4 regions of the Metabacillus herbersteinensis genome follow, and region 1 is predicted to be linked to each of the others. Evidence: riboswitches for the same ligand, from Rfam matches in the RefSeq annotation. Region 1 holds a riboswitch; each other region holds the start of a gene.
What was found. A riboswitch is a leader RNA that binds a small molecule or an ion and turns the genes downstream of it on or off. The one in region 1 is predicted to bind cobalamin.

Region 1 (5,020 bases):
GGCTGTAATTTGTGGGGCATGCTTTGGTGATAAAATGTCACCGATGTCTGACACAACAAATTTCGCATCTGGTGTATCTTCGGTTCCTTTGTTTACTCATATTAGGCACATGACAAAAACCACTGTCCCAGCCATTATCATTACTGCGATCATATTTTTAATGCTTGGGTTTTCAACTCCTATTAATGAAGCATCACTCTTAGTAATGAGTGAAATGGTAGCCGTCATAAATCAGCATGTGGCAGTTAGTATGTGGACACTACTTTCTCCTCTACTCGTCATAGTGTTAGCTGTTCGGAAGTTTCCTGTTATCCCTGCTTTTACAATTGGAATTATTTCTGCTGGGATAACAGGCATACTCGTTCAGGATGCGAGTATAGGACAATTTTTAACAACCTTACAAAACGGCACAACCTTCACCGTTGAGAACGAACAGGTAAGCAATATTTTAAATCGCGGTGGATTACAATCGATGATGTGGTCGATCTCGCTGATTATGATCGCATTTGCTTTAGGTGGACTTTTAGAAAAATTACAGATCATTACAACGTTATTAACTGGGCTTTTTGAACGAATTCAGTCTCGTGGCCAACTGATTCTCTCAACTGTCGCCTCCTCTTTAGGTGTAAATCTCTTAACAGGAGAACAATACTTATCGATCTTAATACCTGGACAAACATTTAAACCATTGTACGAAAAAATGGCGATTGATCGTAAATACTTATCTCGATCCCTCGAAGATTCGGGCACACTTATTAACCCGCTCGTTCCTTGGGGCGTTAGCGGAGCATTTTTCGCTCAAACATTAGGTGTCTCAGTTATCGACTACTTGCCATTCGCCTTTTTTCTATATATCTCTCCTTTATTTACGATTTTGTTTGGATTTAGAGCGAAAGGATAATACAAAAAGAGCCGCGTAAAAATCGTTGAAATGATTTTTATGCGGCTCTTTTTATTAAATTTTCCCTAAGGTGTGATTTTCCGAAACAACTCCTGGAGCCTTTTAGTTACTTCACCAGGCTTCCCTTCACCAATTACATCTTCCTCAATTTTTGTTACAGGAACAATTTCAATCGTTGTTGAAGAAATAAATGCTTCATCAAAAGAAGTTCGCTCATTAATGTAGAGTTCTTTTTCCATAAAAGGTATTCCATTTTCACTACAAAGCTCTATAATTTTCATTCTTGTAATTCCATTCAAAATCAGGTTATTCGCTGGATGTGTATAAACAGTTCCATCCTTCACTGCATAGAAATTTGTTGAAGATCCTTCAGTGATTGTGCCATCACGATGCAGAAGTGCCTCATATGTCCCTTTATCTAAGGCCTCTTGCTTTGCCATAACATTCCACAATAAATTTAAACTCTTTATATCACAGCGAAGCCAGCGCATGTCATCAACAAGGTTCACTTGAACACCATTTTGTTGCTCTTGAGCAGGTTTTTTTCCAGGTAACGGATACGCGATTAATACAGGTGTAACCTTATCGCCCGGAAATGAATGATTTCTTAAACTTACACCTCGAGAAACCTGTACATATACAGCACCATTTTGCACTGAGTTTTCACTCACTAACTCTATAAGTCTCTCTTTTAATACATCAAGACGTAGTGGTAGTTTCATTCTAATTTGATCTGCACTTCTCGCAAGTCTTTCTAAGTGCTCATTTATAGTGAACAGTTGTCCTTCATACACCCGCATCACTTCGTAAACGCCATCGCCAAATTGATAACCCCGGTCTTCTATATCAATTGCCACTTCATCTCTATTCAACAGTTGATCTTGTAATAAAACGCGCATATTCTACTCCCTTTCGAATCGGAATTTTAACAATCTTTTCCCTAGTATGACATGGTTACAGATTTTATTAAAGAGCTAACCCTGAGAACTTTTTAGAATGATCATATTCAATTCTTTTCGACAATCATCACTTTTTAGTTGAAAAGAAACGACTAGTCCTATATGATGTTTATATAAGATACACACTACATATTGAATTAACAATAACGTTAGTAACTATATATAGTATTAACTGTAAGAACAGGTGCCAAGTTGGCATAATAGGGAATCTGGTGAAATTCCAGAGCTGTCCCCGCAACTGTAAGTGTGACGAACTGAGAAAAGCCACTGTACAATACATCAAGATATCGTATGGGAAGGACTCTAAGTAGGATTAAGCACAAGTCAGTAGACCTGCCTGTAACTTGCAAAGTTTCGAATTCTTCGGGGACCTGAGAAGATGAAACGATGGGATAAAATGAAGGTTATTTGGGTTACCTTCTTCATTGTGCTATCGTTTGATCCACTCAATCTACGAGTGGATTTTTTATTTTTGTTAAACAGGAGGATGACAATGACAACACAATTGACCCAGACGTTGATAAAAAATAGTAACGATGGAACTGTAACTCAATTTGATTCTTTAAAATTGCAGCGCTCTCTCGAAAACCTTGGACAAGACTTCCTTGCTCTCCCATTAGAGAACTTCATTGAACGAGTTCTTCTATCCATCTCACAAAGGGAAATGTATTCCTCCGAACAAATAACCAATCTACTAATCTTAGAAGGTTTATCACATATTAGTGAAACAGAACCCGATTGGACGTACTTTTGTGCACAGCTTTTTCTGAAAAAACTTTATGCAGAGTCTGCACACGCTCGTCACTATCCAAAGGAAGAAAAATACGGCCCCTTTTATGAGCTTCTCACAGCTTTGGAATCAAAAGGAATCTATAGCACATTCTTAACAACCTCCTATTCGAAGGATGAAATTGAAGAGCTAGGTGCAATCATCAACCCCGACAACGACAAGCTATTTACATACATTGGACTTCGTACCTTAAGCGACCGTTATTTAGCCCGAGATTTCAACAAGCAAGTGTACGAGCTCCCACAGGAACGGTTTTTAATCATTGCGATGACTTTGCTTGCAAATGAGGAGAGAGAAAAACGCTTATACCTAGTTAAAGAAGCATATTGGGCGATGAGCAATCTATATATGACTGTCGCAACTCCTACTCTCTCCAACGCAGGAAAACCAATCGGACAGCTATCAAGCTGTTTTATCGATACGATCGATGATAGTTTACAAGGAATCTTTGATAGCAACACTGATATTGCGAATTTATCAAAAGCAGGTGGCGGAATTGGCACGTATCTAGGTAAGCTGAGAAGTCGTGGCAGTGATATTAAAGGTTTCAAAGGAGTATCTTCTGGTGTCATTCCTTGGATGAAGCAATTAAACAACACAGCTGTAAGTGTTGATCAGCTTGGGCAACGAAAAGGAGCAATCGCGGTTTATCTTGATGTTTGGCACAAAGATATCTTTTCCTTTTTAGATGCAAAATTGAACAATGGTGATGAACGTCTAAGGACCCATGATTTGTTTACAGGCGTTTGTATTCCTGATTTATTTATGGAACAGGTCGAAAAGCGTGGTGAATGGCATTTATTTGATCCCCATGAAGTTCGTCGAGTAATGGGATACAGCTTAGAAGACTATTTCGATGAGGAAAAAGGCAATGGAAGCTTTAGAGAAAAATACTGGGATTGTGTGAACACCCCTACTCTTTCAAGAGAAACTATTCCGGCCATTGATATCATGAAGCGGATTATGATTAGTCAACTTGAGGCAGGCACACCTTATATGTTTTACCGCGATGAAGTAAATCGAAAAAATACAAATTCTCATGTTGGAGTGATCTACTGTAGCAACCTTTGTACCGAAATTACTCAAAATCAAAGCCCAACGATTCAGGACGAGCAGTACACAGAAGACGGGAAAATTATCACAGTGAAAACACCTGGTGATTTTGTTGTTTGCAATCTCTCATCTATTAATCTCGCCAAAGCTGTAACCGATTCCGTTCTAAAGAGATTAATTCCTATTCAAGTTCGGATGTTAGACAATGTCATTGATCTCAATAACATCCCAGTTTTACAAGCAAAACTAACCAATCAGAAATACCGTTCGATTGGGTTGGGAACCTTCGGATGGCATCACCTTCTAGCATTAAGGCAACTAAAATGGGAAAGTGATGAAGCAGTCGCTTATGCGGACAAGCTTTATGAGGAAATCTCTTATTATACGATCCAAGCTAGCATGGAATTAGCAAAAGAAAAGGGTGCTTACTCTGTTTTTCATGGTTCAGATTGGGAAAATGGTTCCTATTTTACAAAGAGAAATTACAAAACAGCAGGGAGTAGCCTCCCATGGGATGAACTTCGCGATAAAGTAAAAACGTTTGGCGTTCGCAACGGCTACTTGATGGCTGTTGCACCAAATGCTTCTACTTCAATTATCGCAGGAAGCACAGCAAGCATCGACCCTATATTTCAAAAAGTGTACTCCGAAGAAAAAAAGGATTACAAAATTCCAGTCACAGCGCCTGACTTAAACGCAGAAACAACATGGTATTATAAATCAGCTTATTTTATCGACCAACACTGGAGTATCAAACAAAATGCAGCAAGACAACGTCATATTGATCAATCTATTTCCTTTAACTTTTATGTTCAAAATACGATTAAAGCAGTAGAGCTCCTAGACCTGCACCTTGCCGCCTGGAAAGCAGACTTAAAAACGACATATTACGTCCGTTCTACTTCCAGTGCGATTGAAGAATGCGAATCCTGTGCTAGTTGATCAAAAGGGAGGTAACACAATGACAAAAACGGCGTTAACAAAACGCGTTCTCATGGATCCAACCGCTCCAAATCGTTCGACAAGGATCATTAACGGAAAAAGTTCAAATATTCTTAACTGGGATGATACTGCCTACGGATGGGCATATCCAAAATACAAAAAAATGCTTTCGAATTTTTGGACACCATTTGAGATTAATATGTCTCAAGATATTAAGCAGTTCAAAGAGCTAAGTGTCGATGAGCGAGATGCCTTTTTAAAAGTCATTGGACTGCTCGCATTACTCGACAGCATTCAAACAGATTATGCTGGAAAAGTTGCCGACTACCTTACTGATTCCAGTGTAAATGCGCTGATGATTATTCTCGCACAGCA
Region 2 (5,020 bases), on a different contig from region 1:
CACTTCCATTTGGACCTAGAATTCCAAACAACTCACCCTTATTAACAATCAAATCGATCGTATTCAAAATGTGCTTGTTACCAATTTTAAATGATAAATTTTTTACTTCTATCACAACTCTCACTACTTTCTATTACTGCGTGTAAAAAAAATAAAAGCAAAAATTGGTGCTCCTATTAACGAGGTTATAACACCTACAGGTAATTCGCTAGGTATTATTATTGTTCTTGCTAGTAAATCAGCTAAAACGAGGAACGAGCCACCATTTATCACTGAAAGAGGTAACAACCTCTCATGTCTTGGACCCCAAATTAGTCGGGTGATATGTGGAATAACTAATCCTATAAATCCAATCGTACCTGAGACTGCTACAGATGCACCCGTTAACAGCGAAGCACCTACTAAAATCATCATTTTTCGCTTATCCACATCAATGCCAAGGTGTTTTGCGGCTTCTTCCCCAAATGAAAAAGCGTTAAGTTCCCTTGTGCAAAAAAAGAGAACAAGTAACCCTGCAGCATAAAATGGCAAAATCATGATGACATAATCCCAGCCTCTCATCGATACACTGCCGAGTAGCCAATTGATAATTTGACGTAGTTCTTCGCCCGAGAGTGCGATGATAAGTGAAATCATTGATCCTAAAAAAGAACTAAAAATAATTCCCGTTAAAATAATCGTATGTACTGATAAATTTTTCTCAACTAGTCGCGTAAACCATAGGACGAGGAAAAGCGTTAAAAATGCAGATAAAACACTAATGAATGGTAAGGTCAGCATCCCTAAATATGGTACTGAAACACCAAAAAAAAGGACGATGACAGCTCCGAGTGAAGCACCTGACGAGACACCTAATGTATAGGGATCTGCAAGAGGATTGCGTAATAATCCTTGAAAGGCCGCACCAGCAACTGCTAGGGAACCTCCAACCATAAAAGCAAGTATTACTCTTGGGAATCGAATGGACATAATAATATTAACGGCTGTGTTATCCACAGATGTGCTTGAAACCCAACCTAATTCCTGTAGGAAAACTTGAATAATAGTAGAAAAGGGAATCGTTAGTGTACCTAACGATATCCCTGCTAAAATTGATAGTATTCCAATTAGACTTGAAATAAGTAAAGGGTGAAAAATTCGAAACCTTTTAGTAAACATCAGGGTAAATAGCTTTCGCAAGCTCTTCTACACCTTCAATTAGTCGTGGACCTGGTCTTGTAACCTTATCAGAATGAATGTCATATACTTGCTCTTCTTGGATGGCTGGAACGTCTTTCCACGCGTCACGACCTAGAACTTTCTCTAATGCATTTTCTGTATAGTATCCATAAGTTAAAACGATAATATCTGGATTAAAAAGAACAGCATCTTCTTCTGTAACTTTGGGCCAGCCTTCTAAGTCCGCAGCCACGTTTATCGCACCTACTGCTTGAATCATTTCATCAATAAACGTTCCCTTACCCGCAGTATAAATCTCAGGAGCTCCAGAAATTTCTACCCATACATTTTTCTTATCCTCTTCTGATATAGTAGCTGCCTTTTCTTCAATATTTCCTAATCTCTCTTTCATATTGTTGACAATTTCATCAGCCTTTTCAGTTGTACCTGTTACTTGACCAATGAAATTAATGCTATCATAAGCACCATCAATCGATGTAGCATCTTTTACAACGATGACATTAATACCTGCATCTTGGAGTTGTTTTAAACCTGCTTCTGAGTTATGGGCTCCTGATGCATGCGCTAAAACAACATCTGGTTGTAGTGAGATTATTTTCTCAACATTAAATTCCATACCACCGATTTTTTCAACCTCTGCTACTTCTTCTGGGTAGTTATCAAAATCTGTCACTCCAACAACTGCATCTCCCATACCAAGTGCATATGTAATTTCAGTGTTACTAGGAATTAAAGACACAATACTCTCTGGTTGTTCTTCAATTGTCACTTCATTTCCAAGAGCATCTGTGACGGTGATTGGGAAATCTGCCTCTTTCGTTTCTTCACTTGCTTTTTCACTTGACTCTGAGCCCTCTTTTTCAGTTTGATCTTCACCTGTAGATCCACAAGCTGTTAAAGATACGAGCACTAATAATAAAAGTAATGGAAGAAGATATTTTTTTAATTGGTTCATTTTCTAAACTCCTTTTGATTTGTGTTTATCTTGCTATAAGAATAGGAGCAAAAGAAGAAGATACTTGCGATTCTATCACTTTGACAAGAATTTTTACTGACTTTTCATTAATCCTAACGATGCGCATCGATTTTAGAATAGTAAAAAAGCCCACTCCGTGTTTGGAATGGACTAAAACGACTCAGGTAATAAAATACGAATGCCTGACTCGTTTCAATCTCAACCCCCGAAGATTTGAAACAAAAAGATTGTGAGTTAGGCAGGTCTACTGACTTATGCTTCTTCCTACTTTGAGCCTTCCCATACTAAAAATCCATTTAGATTTTTAATACAGTGGTCATTCTCATTTCGTCCACATTTACAGTTGCGGGGACAGTTCTGGATTTAAACCAGATTCCCTATTAAGATAAAGCAAAAAATGCTTTATTACACCTATCTCGCAAAAAATGAAGTTGTCAACTATACTCATTTTATAAGAAGTTTGTCAATGTTACAAGAAAAAGCTTCTTCCCAAGGCGCTTTCGCTTCCTGAATTTGTTTCTTATGAAACAAGATTGTTCGTCAAATTCTATCAGATTCTAGCTTTTTTCGAGGTATATAAAAGCTAAAGGTTGTTCCTTCGTCGACTTTACTGTGCACGGTAATTGTACCTTTGTGGGCGTCAACGATGTTTTTGGCAATGGCTAACCCGAGTCCAGTACCCGATCTTCCTCGTGTTCTCGCTTTATCAGCTTTATAGAATCGTTCAAATACAAATGGAAGATCATCCTCAGGAATCCCACTGCCAGAGTCTTGTACATTAAACTTCAAGCCTTTTTCGACCGATTGTACATTAAATTTCACCAGACCATTTACACTCGTATGTCTAATTGCATTATCAATCAGATTTGTTAAAACCTGTTCAATCCCATCTGGATCTAAGTTAAATTGCGGTTCCTCAAGATTCATAGAAATTTGCAGTGAAATTTGTTTTTCTTTTGCTAAGCCTTGAAATTTCCTGTTGATTTTTTCCATAAATTCAGGGATCAAAATTTCATCATAGGTTAACGAAATATGTCCTGCCTCCATACGAGCTAAGTCTAGCAAATCATTGACAAGACGTCCCATTCGAAGTGATTCATCATAAATAATTTGCGATATTTCTTTTTTCTCTTCATCCGAACTAGCAATATCATCGATAATTGCTTCACTATACCCTTGGAGCATCGCAATTGGCGTTCTCAACTCATGACTAACATTCGCAATAAAATCTTTGCGGAGCTTATCAAGTCTTCGTTCCTCTGTCATATCTCTTAAGACAGCTACAGCCCCACGAACATAGGACTGATTGTATAATGGACTCATCACAAGTACCCAACTTCTACCTTGCAACATAATTTCAATAATTTGTTCTTTTTCGGTATTAACCACACGCCCAAAAAGCTCTTGTGCGTCTGGTGGTAACTCTTCTCCAATTTCAACTTTCATCCCTTGTTCATAGTACCACGCTTGTAAAAAACGTTCAGCCGGAGGATTTGTAACGAGTATCGTTCCATCAATATTAAGAGTAATAACACCATCTGCCATACTACTTAAAATACTTGTTAAATGTTCTTTTTCCTGACTCAGGGCATTAATATGAAATTTAAGTTGTCTACCCATTTGATTAAAAGCAATACCAAGCTCCCCGATTTCGTCATGAGATAAAATTGGAACTTTCTTGTCAAACTTTCCTCTCGCTAACTCCTGTGCAGCCTCACGCATTTTTCTTAGAGGATAGGTGATTCTTGTTGATAAAAAGAAGGCAAATACGGTTGTAAGAATAATTGCAATTCCTGCTGCTAACAATATGTACTTTGTTGTATGCTTAGTCGTTTCATGGACGGCAAGTAAGGATTGTGAAATATAGACAGCACCGTCTTTATCGTCTGTTATCTGATAAGGAACCCCCACAACAAGGACCTCATCTTCTCCATTCATTTTACGAGTTTCATCTTCAGATATAATGGTTCGTTTACTAACTCTTCTGTTTTCATCTAAGACTACAGACAATTCAGGGTCTTTTCTAATCGCTTCAAGGTCAAAATGTGGTATATTCTCATCCTCAAGTGGAGAGATCCAATAAGTAGAATCATCTTCAACAATGACGATGTTTGTAAGCTCATCAACAAGCTCCCAAGCAATTGACCTAGCAAGCGCTTGATCTTCATGGCTCTCTAAAATCACCGAAACTTTGTTTGCAAGTTGTGTGAGCTCTTTTTCGGCTTCATCAACATGGTAGTTTTCGATAAACTCCAGCATTAATATGGTTAAAACAAATAAAACAAACGAAACTAATAATAAAATGGTAATCCAGAGTTTACCTACTACACTTCTCCATAGCATCATTCATTGCCAACCTCAAATTTGTAGCCCACACCCCAGACGGTTACAATCATTTTTGCTGCTTCAGGGGAGACTTTGTTCAATTTTTCACGAAGACGTTTCACATGTGTATCAACTGTTCGTAAATCCCCGAAAAACTCGTATTGCCATACTTCTTTTAATAATTTTTCACGGTCATAAACTTTATCAGGTGTTTTAGCTAAAAAGTATAAAAGCTCATATTCCTTAGGAGTTAAACTTACTTCAATCCCATCTGCTAAAATTCGGTGTGCATCATGCTCAATTGAAAGATGAGGAAATACGATCACATTTTTTGCTTTCGTATCTGTCTTAAGATACGAAGTTTGAGATGAACGTCTGAGCAGCGCTTTTACTCGAAGCACTACCTCTCTAGGACTAAATGGTTTGACTATGTAATCATCTGTTCCAACTTCAAAACCTTGCACACGGTTTGCTTCTTCGCCTTTCGCAGTTAACATGATAATTGGAGTTGCCTTTTTTTCACGTAATTGCTTACATACT
Region 3 (5,020 bases), on a different contig from region 1:
TGAAGAAGGTAAAGGATTTCTATACTTAATGGAAAAATTACAACAAGAACGTTTACTAGTGGCGATAGGAGCCCAAATTGCTTCAGAAGTCATGCTGCAAATGACGATTGATTATGTAAAAAGTAGAGAAGTGTTCGGTCAAGTAGTTAGTAAGTTTCAAAACACACAATTTAAAATTGTAGAAATGCTAACAGATATTGAATTGGGAAGATCATTTCTAGATCAGTTAATTGCTGACCATATGGAAGGAAAAGACATCGTTACAAAGGTATCAATGGCCAAATGGAAGCTAACTGATATTGCAAAAAATATCGCAGATGAATGTCTTCAGTTGCATGGTGGTTACGGATATATGGAAGAATACGAGATTGCAAGAAGATACCGTGATATACCGGTGGCAAGAATATACGCAGGAACAAATGAAATTATGAAAACGATCATAGCTAAGAATATAGGACTATAAGTAAAATGTGCAGTTACCTAATTTTCGTGTAGAGAGGAAGATTTAAATGAGAGAAGTAGTGATAGTTGAAGGCGTACGGAGTGCAGTTGGTCGAAGAAATGGAGTTCTTAAGGATATCAGGCCAGATGATTTGGCTGGAGAAGTGTTGAAAAAACTAATAGATCGTGCAGGGATTGATTCTGCTCTTATTGATGATGTGATTTTAGGCTGTGTAACCCAATCAGGTGAGCAAGCAGGAGATATTGCGAGAGTTGCAGCACTAATCGCTGGTTTCCCAATTGAAGTTCCTGGTACGACAATTGACCGTCAATGTGGCTCAAGTCAGCAAGCTGTACATTTTGCCTCACAAGCAATTCTAGCAGGTGACATGGACGTTGTCATTGCAGGTGGAGTGGAGAGTATGTCTCGTATACCGATTGGTTCGAATTATCAAGGAGCACCACTTAGCGATAAATTGAAAAGTCAATATGAAATGATCCATCAAGGAGTATCGGCGGAAAGAATTGCAGAGAAATATGGCTTCACTCGAGAAGAACTGGATCGTTTTTCGTTAGAAAGTCACGAAAAAGCGTTAGTAGCGCAAGCAGAGGGTTATTTTTCGAACGAAATCATTCCTGTTACTGTTACTTTGCCAGATGGCACTACTTTGGAGGTAATAGAAGATTCTGGCCCACGCAAGGAAACGTCTATGGAAGCGCTCTCTAATTTGAAAACGGTGTTTAAGGAAGATGGGGTTATTCACGCTGGTAATGCTAGTCAAATTAGTGATGGAGCAGCCGCTTTATTGTTAATGTCAAGAGAAAAGGCGGATGAATTAGGCTTAAAACCTCGGTTTCTTGTACATACTCGAGTAGTTGTCGGCTCAGATCCTACTCTTATGCTAACAGGGCCGATTCCTGCAACAAAAAAAGCACTAGAAAAATCAGGACTTTCAATTGATGATATTGATGTGTTCGAAGTAAATGAAGCGTTCGCATCTGTTCCGTTAGCATGGTTAAAAGAAACAGGAGCAGATCCTAAGAAACTAAACCCAAATGGTGGAGCGATTGCACTAGGTCATCCACTAGGAGCTAGTGGAGCCAGGTTGATGGTATCAATGATGCATGAACTAGAACGTACGGGAGGTCGGTTTGGCTTACAGACCATGTGCGAAGGACATGGGATGGCGAATGCTACGATTATTGAGAGAATAGGTTAAATATTGCTGCTAAGGTAATTTAAATAGATGCTTTAGTAAATGAACAAGTAATTGTTCAAAAATATGAGAGTATGAGGACTGATCGTCCAGTATTAAGCGATCAGTCTTTTTTTAGGTTATAAATGAGAAGAAAATGATTGCAATTTCTCTTGATTTTTGTTTTAATAGAGTGCGAACTTTTTAAGCGAAAAATAGCCGCAAGTAAACACTTCTGTATGGATATCTTGCAAATATAAATATAGAAGGTGAATTAAATTGGAGAATAAACAATTTCGCGTATTACTGCATTACCACTATGTTACAATTGAAAATCCAGAAGAATATACACAACAGCATTTAGAATTCTGTCAATCTCTTGGCTTAAAAGGTAGAATCTTAATCGCTCATGAAGGTATAAACGGCACGATATCTGGTACAGTTGAGCAAACAGACCAATATATGGCAACAATGAAAGAGGATCCTCGGTTTAAAGAGATGGTCTATAAAATAGATGAAGCAGATGAACATGCTTTCAAAAAAATGAAAGTCCGTCATAGACCGGAACTCGTCACTTTACGACTAGAAGATGATGTGAATCCTCTTGAGGTAACTGGAAAATATTATAGCCCAACAGAATTTTATGAAGCAATGCAACAGGAAGACACGGTAGTAATCGATGCTAGAAATGATTACGAATATTCATTAGGTCGTTTCCGTAATGCGATCATGCCTGATATAAATACATTTAAAGAACTGCCTGAATGGATTCGAGAAAATCGCAAACAATTCGAGGGCAAAAAGATCCTTACGTACTGTACAGGAGGAGTCCGCTGTGAAAAATTCTCAGGTTGGTTACGCAAAGAGGGATTTGAGGATGTAGCACAATTACATGGTGGCATCGTCACATATGGCAAGGACCCAGAAGTGCAAGGTAAACTATGGGATGGACAATGCTACGTGTTTGATGAAAGAATTAGCGTACCTGTTAATGGAGTAGAACCAACAGTTGTAGGCAGAGATTACTTTACAAATGAACCATGTGAGCGCTATGTTAACTGTGCAAACCCAGAATGCAATAAAAAAATTCTTTGTTCAGAAGAAAATGAACATAAATATTTACGTGCATGTAGTCATGAATGTAGAGTTAATTCAAGAAATAGATATATAAGCGAGCATGGTCTGACTGAAGAGTCTGTACAAGAACGTCTAGAAGCATTGGTCTAGTTTAATTTAAATGTGAGGAACCCCTTCTTATTTTGAAGGGGTTCACTTCAGAGGTGCAAACAAACAATTCTCAGGGAGAAAACACACTGTATTTCATAAGAAATCACAGTGTGTTTTTTGTTGTCATATCAAGGTTAGATGTTGTTTCTTGTCTTATTCTCTCCGAATTCGAAAGGTAAATTCTAAAGGTAGAAATAATTATTGGAGTGTGTGTGATTTATAGTGTGAATATTTATTGAAGTTTTATAGTGAACCAAGAAAAATGTCCTTTATAAAGCTTATGAAGGACAAAACTCTGTAGGAAAGCAGAGGAAATGTCCTTCATAAAGCTTATGAAGGATAAAGCTCCGTAGGAAAGCAGGGAAAATGTCCTTCATAGAGCTGATGGAGGACAAAACCCCGTAGGATAGAAAGCGAAATGTCCTTTGCAACGACTTGGAAAAAAACATATATGAATTTTCCCACGAATTAAGAGGTTAAAAACTTGTGAATGAGCCATTGAATTCGACTTGTTATTTAAATTTCTGCACCCCACAAGTGAACCCGTTACTTATTTTGAAAGGTTTTTTTGACAGGATGTGTTTGGCATGCTAATATGGCTATTAAATTCAAAATATTATAAAACATTAAAACTCTTAATCAAGAGAAGTGGAGGCAGCGTCCAACGCTTATCTTTAAAAAATTTAATATAAAACGCAATTAGGTGCTGTGTGAAAGATTTATACAGCTTAAAAGGGAAGTCGGTGAAATTCCGGCACGGTCCCGCCACTGTAATGGGGAGCAACTTATCAATCAACCACTGTTTCATATTGAAATGGGAAGGGATAAGAAGCGAAGATCCTAAGTCAGGAGACCTGCCTGTTGTATGTACTTTTGCTCTACGGGGATATAGGGGAGGGGTGAGGAATACGTGTTGAGGAAACCAGTAGGTCTCAACTCTAGTTAGCTATGCGTATGAATCTCTCTTTTCTATTTGAAAAGGGAGATTTTTTAGTTTAACTTCCATCAGTGACCTTCTGATGGTTAGTTAACCTTATCAGGTTCTTAGTGTCAGTTTCGACCAAAGGGAGTTACTGCCACTTAGGAACGTGGCTAGTTGAAGACGAAAACTATCGAAGGAGTGATAAATAAGATGAGTAAAGTAAAAAGCTCGAATTTAGGTTATCCAAGAATTGGTGAACAACGCGAATGGAAAAAGGCACTTGAACAGTTTTGGGCAGGAAAACTTGAAGAAAAATCATTCTTAAAAGAAATTGAAGGAATTCGTCTACATCATCTTCAGAAGCAAATTGATCAAGGAATAGACTTAATTCCGGTTGGAGATTTTAGCTTGTATGATCATGTACTTGATACAGCTGTTATGTTCGGTCTAGTTCCGAAGCGCTTTGAGTACGATGGAGGTAAAGTATCACTTGAAACATATTTTGATATTGCACGTGGTACGAATGGTGCGGTTGCATCCCAAATGACAAAATGGTTTAACACAAACTATCACTATATTGTTCCAGAACTGGATGAAGTAGAACCAACTCTTGTTGAAAACCGTCCACTTCAATTTTATAAAGAGGCGAAACACAAACTTGATATCGAAGGTAAGCCTGTTATCTTAGGACCTATAACATTTATAAAGCTGTCAAAAGGATATAAAGACAGTGACTTTAAAACAATTGTTAATCAATTTGTGCCGCTTTATGCTGACATATTACGTGAATTGCAAAAAGAAGGCGTAGAGTGGGTGCAAATCGATGAACCTATTTTATCGACAACACTTTTAAAAGAAGAGGTTGCTTTATTTAACGAAGTCTATCAAACATTGCGTGAAGCAGCACCAGAAGTGAAAATTATTTTGCAAACCTATTTTGAGAGCATTGAAAAATACGAAGATATCGTTTCACTCCCTGTTCAAGGAATTGGCCTAGATTTTGTACATGATCATGGGGAAAATCTTGCAGCTTTGAAAAAATATGGTTTCCCAAAAGATAAAGTGCTTGCTGCTGGAGTAATTGACGGACGGAACATATGGTGTGCGAATCTTGATGAAAAGTCCTCACTTCTTGCAGAGATTTCGGAGGTTGTTTCAAAGGATCGTCTCCTTGTACAGCCTTCATCAAGCTTACTACATGTACCAGTGACAGTTAAAAGCGAAAATACACTCG
Region 4 (5,020 bases), on a different contig from region 1:
TTGTTTGAATGAAATTAGCAATCTGACTATCTGTTAATCTTCCAACCTGAACATTTAGGCCACAACGCCTCATTTCATTCGCCGCATTTTCAGTCACGACCGTTGTAATGACATCAAATCCTTCTTTTTGGATAAGAAGGGCTAGTGCACGTGCATCACTCGTCCCGGCTAATACTAAAATCATGGCTTGATCCCTACTTCTTGCTTGTGATGTTCATCGTGATCATGATGATGTTCATCGTGATGGTGGTGATCGTCGTGATCATGATGATGGTGATGATCGATATGCTCCATAGCTTCTATTCGATATTGACATGTATCACAATTCATTTTCACTTCATCTTTTAACGCTTCTTGGGCACGATCAATTAATATTGTTTGCAATTTTGGGTGAAATCCGAAATATTCCGCTAATTTAAACCCTATATTAGGATATTGACTTTGGAATTCTACAATCATTTCTTCTAATCGCTTTATTAAAATTCCTGTAAACAAGAAGTACGGCAGGATCACCACTTTTGTTGCTCCAAGCATTTTACAGCGCTCCACCCCTTCAGAAGTGGAAGGACTGGTTACACCCATAAATGCCGTCTCCACGATTTTAAAATTGGTTTTTTCCCATAACAACCTTGTGATTTTATATAAATCACTGTTTGCATCTGGGTCACTACCACCTCGACCTAATAATAGGATTGCTGTATGTGGATCTGGGTTTTCGTTTAACTCACCTGTCTCTTCTAATCGCATCTTTAATATATCAATTGCATCAAGATGAATTCCGATGGGTCTTCCATAAGTAAATTGGACGAGTGGATATTTAATTTTCGCTTCGTCAATGGCTGCAGGAATATGGATTTTAGAATGTCCTGCTTGTAGAAGCATAATTGGGATAACCACAACATGTGTAGCACCTTTTTCAATACATAGGTCAATTCCTTCATTAACAGTAGGATGTACAAACTCTAAGAAACATGTTTCAATAATCAAAGTTGAATCGAATTGAGGTTTCATTTTTTCAATAAATCCACGAACTTGTTCGTTCCCCTCTTTGTCTCTGCTACCATGTCCCACAAATAATACAGCTTTCATTTTATTTCCTCCCAATTTTCATCTTTATTAAGGATCAATCCCCACATGGAGCTGGTTCAACTTCTATTTTCGGTGAAACGTCTCTGTACTGAAAACCTTGTATATTTTTTACACGTTTAAAATATTTATAAAAACGTTCGTTTGGATGACCCTTTTCTTTATATTCTTGGATGATGTTTTCAACAACTTGTATAAGCTGATCTGGTTCAATTCCCTCTGCTACAGGCTGTCCAGGATGGGCACTTCGTCCAACCGTTTTTCCACCTAAAAACAGATCAAATTTCCCTTTTCGAAAAACAATGCCAATGTCCTCATTCACTGCACCAAAGCAAGCCATTCCACATCCGTTGAAACCAACCTTTAACTCCTTTGGTAGCTCAAGTCCTCCTAGTATTTCCTGCAAGGTGTCAGCATACGGAATCGAATCCTTTTTTTCACCTTCACAAAAATCACATGCTTTTAAGGTCAATACATCACCAACAGGAGATAAAATAAATCCTGCAGCTGTTAATCGTTCTGTTGCTTGCTCAGGATTTGAGGTATGAATTTCCAGCTTGATTTGATGATCTGTCGTATATTCGATCCTTCCTGCTTCCCCGACAACCTCTGCTAAGGTCAGCAATTGTTTTGGTGTGAAGGTTTTTTTGGCAACACCTGGGCTAACAGCAAGTTCAAATATCGTCTCTAACGGCTGTTGCACAAAAGAGTGATTGCTTGGTTCTTTCGTTTCATAACCAAATGCGTCTAACGCTTGTTCAGCTACGTCCCTTGAAGAGAACATAATTTCACTTTCGGGATTGAATTCTTCTTGCTCTAATGCCCAGGGTTCTGACTCTTTCTTTAACCGTTGATGAGGCTTTAATACTTGTTCTGTTGTATTTAAGGTATATTTACGTTGGTAGCCCCTTGGGGTAATCATCAAGCCATCATACATGAAAGTTGAGGAATTTCCGATCATCACCGTCGTTAACATCCCAATATCGTACTCAAGCATATCCTTTAAATTTGTCATCACAACATGCTGTCGATCACGATACGCACTCTTGACAAGGCCTACCGGTGTATCTGGTGACCGATGGTTGAGGAGAATCCGTTGCGCCTCAGCAATTTGCCTTGTTCTACGACCACTTTTCGGATTGTACAGCGCAATCACAAAGTCTGCCTGTGCTGCTGCTTCAATTCGCTTTTCGATCAAAGTCCATGGTGTTAAATGGTCGCTTAAACTGATTGTACATGCGTCATGCATTACAGGAGCTCCAAGTAATGAAGCACATGAGTTAATGGCTGATATTCCTGGAATAATCTCGACTTCTACACCAGTCTCTCTCGACCATTTCTTCTCGACTAAAACCTCATAGACAAGTCCAACCATCCCATACACTCCGGCGTCACCACTTGAAATAACCGCTACCTTTTTTCCAAGTTCCGCTTGTTTTACAGCTTCCTGTGCTCGGCCCACTTCTTCAGTCATTCCGGTACTAATAATTTGTTGGTTTGTCAAAAGACCCTCAATTAACTCCACATACGTTTTGTAGCCGATGACCATATCGCTTTCCCCAATGGCTTCTCTCGCTCGATCTGTTATGTGTTCAAAACTTCCTGGTCCAAAGCCAATCACAAGTAACTTGCCAGCCACCTTATACGCCTCCCTTGACTAATTCAACGAGCATTATGACTCCTAAGCCGATGCTATAGATTCCTGTAATTGACCCAAGAATGATAAAAAGCTGTTTTCGAAACCTAGCCTTTACAAATCCCCATGATAGACAACATGTTATAAAGATCGTTGAGATTAGTAGTCCGATAACAAATAGAAATAGCTGGATCATTGCTGCGGATAAGTTACTCATTCCAACTGCATTTGTAATAACTGCAAGTTGCGTCGGTGTTTCCACACCAATGCCATGAATAATTCCGATAAGAAATGCCCCTATAACCCCAAACGCAAGAGGTGATAGATTGGCTTTTATTCCTTCCCGTTTCGCTTTTGGTGTGAAATTTGCTAGAAACTCATAGACAATCTTGATACGACTTTTATACTCATACTCATTCCTTTGAACGAAAACCGTATATAAGATAAACCCACCTAGTAGAAGAAGTGTTATTCCTACAAAACCTTCCAGAAAAACTTGGGCATTAGTAGGTAGTTTTAAGCCAATGAGAATTGAAATTAGCCCAATGATTAAAACAATTAAACCATGACCTAACGCGTACATTAACCCAAGCGACACTTGCCTTCGCTTTCGTTCTTCACTTCCTACCATGTCAGCAATTGCTGCAACATGGTCACTATCCATTCCATGCCTCATTCCAATAAAAACTGCTAATAACGCGAATGATAAAACTTCCAAATTAACCTTCTCCTTTTAATGGTTTTGATATACCGACTATCGACTCTGAATGATCAGGTGCAATAAATCCTTGTTCTTCATAGTGATAAATAACAGATTCCAGAGCGATTCTTCCTTCTGCTAGATGTTCTTTAACAATCGTACTCCCCGATTCTGGAGTAACCGCCTTATACCAAGTTCCTTCTGGATAAACGATCACGACGCAAGCATCTTTGCATCGACCATTACAGCGGGTTCTCGTCGAATGTACTTGCGCATCCAACTCCAAGTTCGTCACTTCATTTCGAATCGCTTGGGTTACCTCTTCTCCTCCCTTTCTCATACAACTACTTCCGTTACAAATCAAAACATGATGTTTAGTCCCGTTTAAATTCCAAGTTGTCATCTAATCAGCTCCATTATTTTTTTAGACAAATAAAAAATGCACCCCTATTAGATAGAGGTGCAGAAAAAATGACACAATGATACGTATCCCACTTAATCGGCACTTCTTCCTATAGCCCGTAGGATTACGAAGTATTTACGTACAAGGCAGGTCTCCTGACTATGGTTCATCATTTCATTGCGTCTTCCCAAGCAAGTATGCTCAGTGACATTTTGCAATAAAACTCCCCTTAACAGTGGCGGGTACCGTGACGGATTTTCACCGTTCTTCCCTTTTAACACAATAGACATCTATCGTGCACCTTGTCGTAACATTATGTAATTGTATAAATCTACTAAAAAACAAAAATAATTACTAATGACTACATACACATCATATTATTCTCGCATTGGACAATATATGTATGGTCTCCATAAAAAAGCACACAAAAAATCCACTCACCTTTTGAGATGAGCGGATGAAACGACGAACATAAAAAGGAAAATTAATAAAAATTAACCTATTGTGCCATCGTTTCACTTTCTCAATCCCCGAAGAAGTTGAAACTTATAAATTAAGACAGGTCTCCTGACTTGTGCATCTTCCTACTATGAGACCTTCCCATATAAGTACCTATATCAGTACTCTTATACAGTGGTTATCTCAGGTTCGTCCACACTTACAGTTGCGGGGGCAGTTCTGGATTTTCACCAGATTCCCTATTAAGCCTTCTTGGCATCTTAATCTATTTGTTTTATAAATTGGAATATTTATTTCACAAACTAAATCTATTAACATCTTATAGGAACAATTATGACAATGCAAGGAATGGGAGGAAATTGTTTGAAATCTTAGTTTTGTTTAAGTCTATAATTATTTTGACTCAAGAATAGTACTTTATTCTCCCCATTTGTCACTAAATATCAATTTCTTTAAGTTCTGTCTTTTTTCCCACTTTTCTGTTTCTAGAATAGGTGCTTTCGGATATACGTCTGTATATCCAATTGAGATTAATGCAACTGGATCGATATGAAAAGGTATTTTTAAAATGTCACGGATGTCTGACTTTTTATAGAAGCTGACCCATCCCATCGCTAATCCTTCAGCACAAGCTGCTAACCACATATTCTGAATTGCACAGGCAGTAGACATAATATCGGTTTCTGGAATTGAATTCCGTCCAAGTACATGTGATCCTCCTCTTGAAGAATCACAT

Region 2: another riboswitch for cobalamin. It lies ahead of ACFFIX_RS08800 (ABC transporter substrate-binding protein); the one in region 1 lies ahead of ACFFIX_RS11835 (ribonucleoside-diphosphate reductase subunit alpha).
Region 3: another riboswitch for cobalamin. It lies ahead of metE (5-methyltetrahydropteroyltriglutamate--homocysteine S-methyltransferase); the one in region 1 lies ahead of ACFFIX_RS11835 (ribonucleoside-diphosphate reductase subunit alpha).
Region 4: another riboswitch for cobalamin. It lies ahead of ACFFIX_RS03690 ((2Fe-2S) ferredoxin domain-containing protein); the one in region 1 lies ahead of ACFFIX_RS11835 (ribonucleoside-diphosphate reductase subunit alpha).

The regions. Positions count from the first base shown of each region.
Region 1 covers NZ_JBHLVO010000008.1:92,331-97,350, forward strand. The annotation lists gene nhaC (Na+/H+ antiporter NhaC) at 1-901, shown strand, start outside; gene dat (D-amino-acid transaminase) at 967-1,800, opposite strand; cobalamin riboswitch at 2,027-2,215, shown strand; gene ACFFIX_RS11835 (ribonucleoside-diphosphate reductase subunit alpha) at 2,258-4,645, shown strand; gene ACFFIX_RS11840 (ribonucleotide-diphosphate reductase subunit beta) at 4,665-5,020, shown strand, end outside.
Region 2 covers NZ_JBHLVO010000005.1:83,789-88,808, reverse strand. The annotation lists gene ACFFIX_RS08810 (adenosylcobinamide amidohydrolase) at 1-115, opposite strand, end outside; gene ACFFIX_RS08805 (FecCD family ABC transporter permease) at 124-1,179, opposite strand; gene ACFFIX_RS08800 (ABC transporter substrate-binding protein) at 1,148-2,134, opposite strand; cobalamin riboswitch at 2,376-2,585, opposite strand; gene ACFFIX_RS08795 (ATP-binding protein) at 2,696-4,501, opposite strand; gene ACFFIX_RS08790 (response regulator transcription factor) at 4,498-5,020, opposite strand, start outside.
Region 3 covers NZ_JBHLVO010000015.1:71,622-76,641, forward strand. The annotation lists gene ACFFIX_RS16540 (acyl-CoA dehydrogenase family protein) at 1-463, shown strand, start outside; gene ACFFIX_RS16545 (thiolase family protein) at 510-1,661, shown strand; gene trhO (oxygen-dependent tRNA uridine(34) hydroxylase TrhO) at 1,917-2,864, shown strand; cobalamin riboswitch at 3,548-3,740, shown strand; gene metE (5-methyltetrahydropteroyltriglutamate--homocysteine S-methyltransferase) at 3,997-5,020, shown strand, end outside.
Region 4 covers NZ_JBHLVO010000002.1:140,581-145,600, reverse strand. The annotation lists gene cobK (precorrin-6A reductase) at 1-184, opposite strand, end outside; gene ACFFIX_RS03705 (sirohydrochlorin chelatase) at 181-1,089, opposite strand; gene cobJ (precorrin-3B C(17)-methyltransferase) at 1,124-2,725, opposite strand; gene ACFFIX_RS03695 (High-affinity nickel-transporter) at 2,727-3,440, opposite strand; gene ACFFIX_RS03690 ((2Fe-2S) ferredoxin domain-containing protein) at 3,442-3,825, opposite strand; cobalamin riboswitch at 3,954-4,144, opposite strand; cobalamin riboswitch at 4,366-4,562, opposite strand; gene bluB (5,6-dimethylbenzimidazole synthase) at 4,702-5,020, opposite strand, start outside.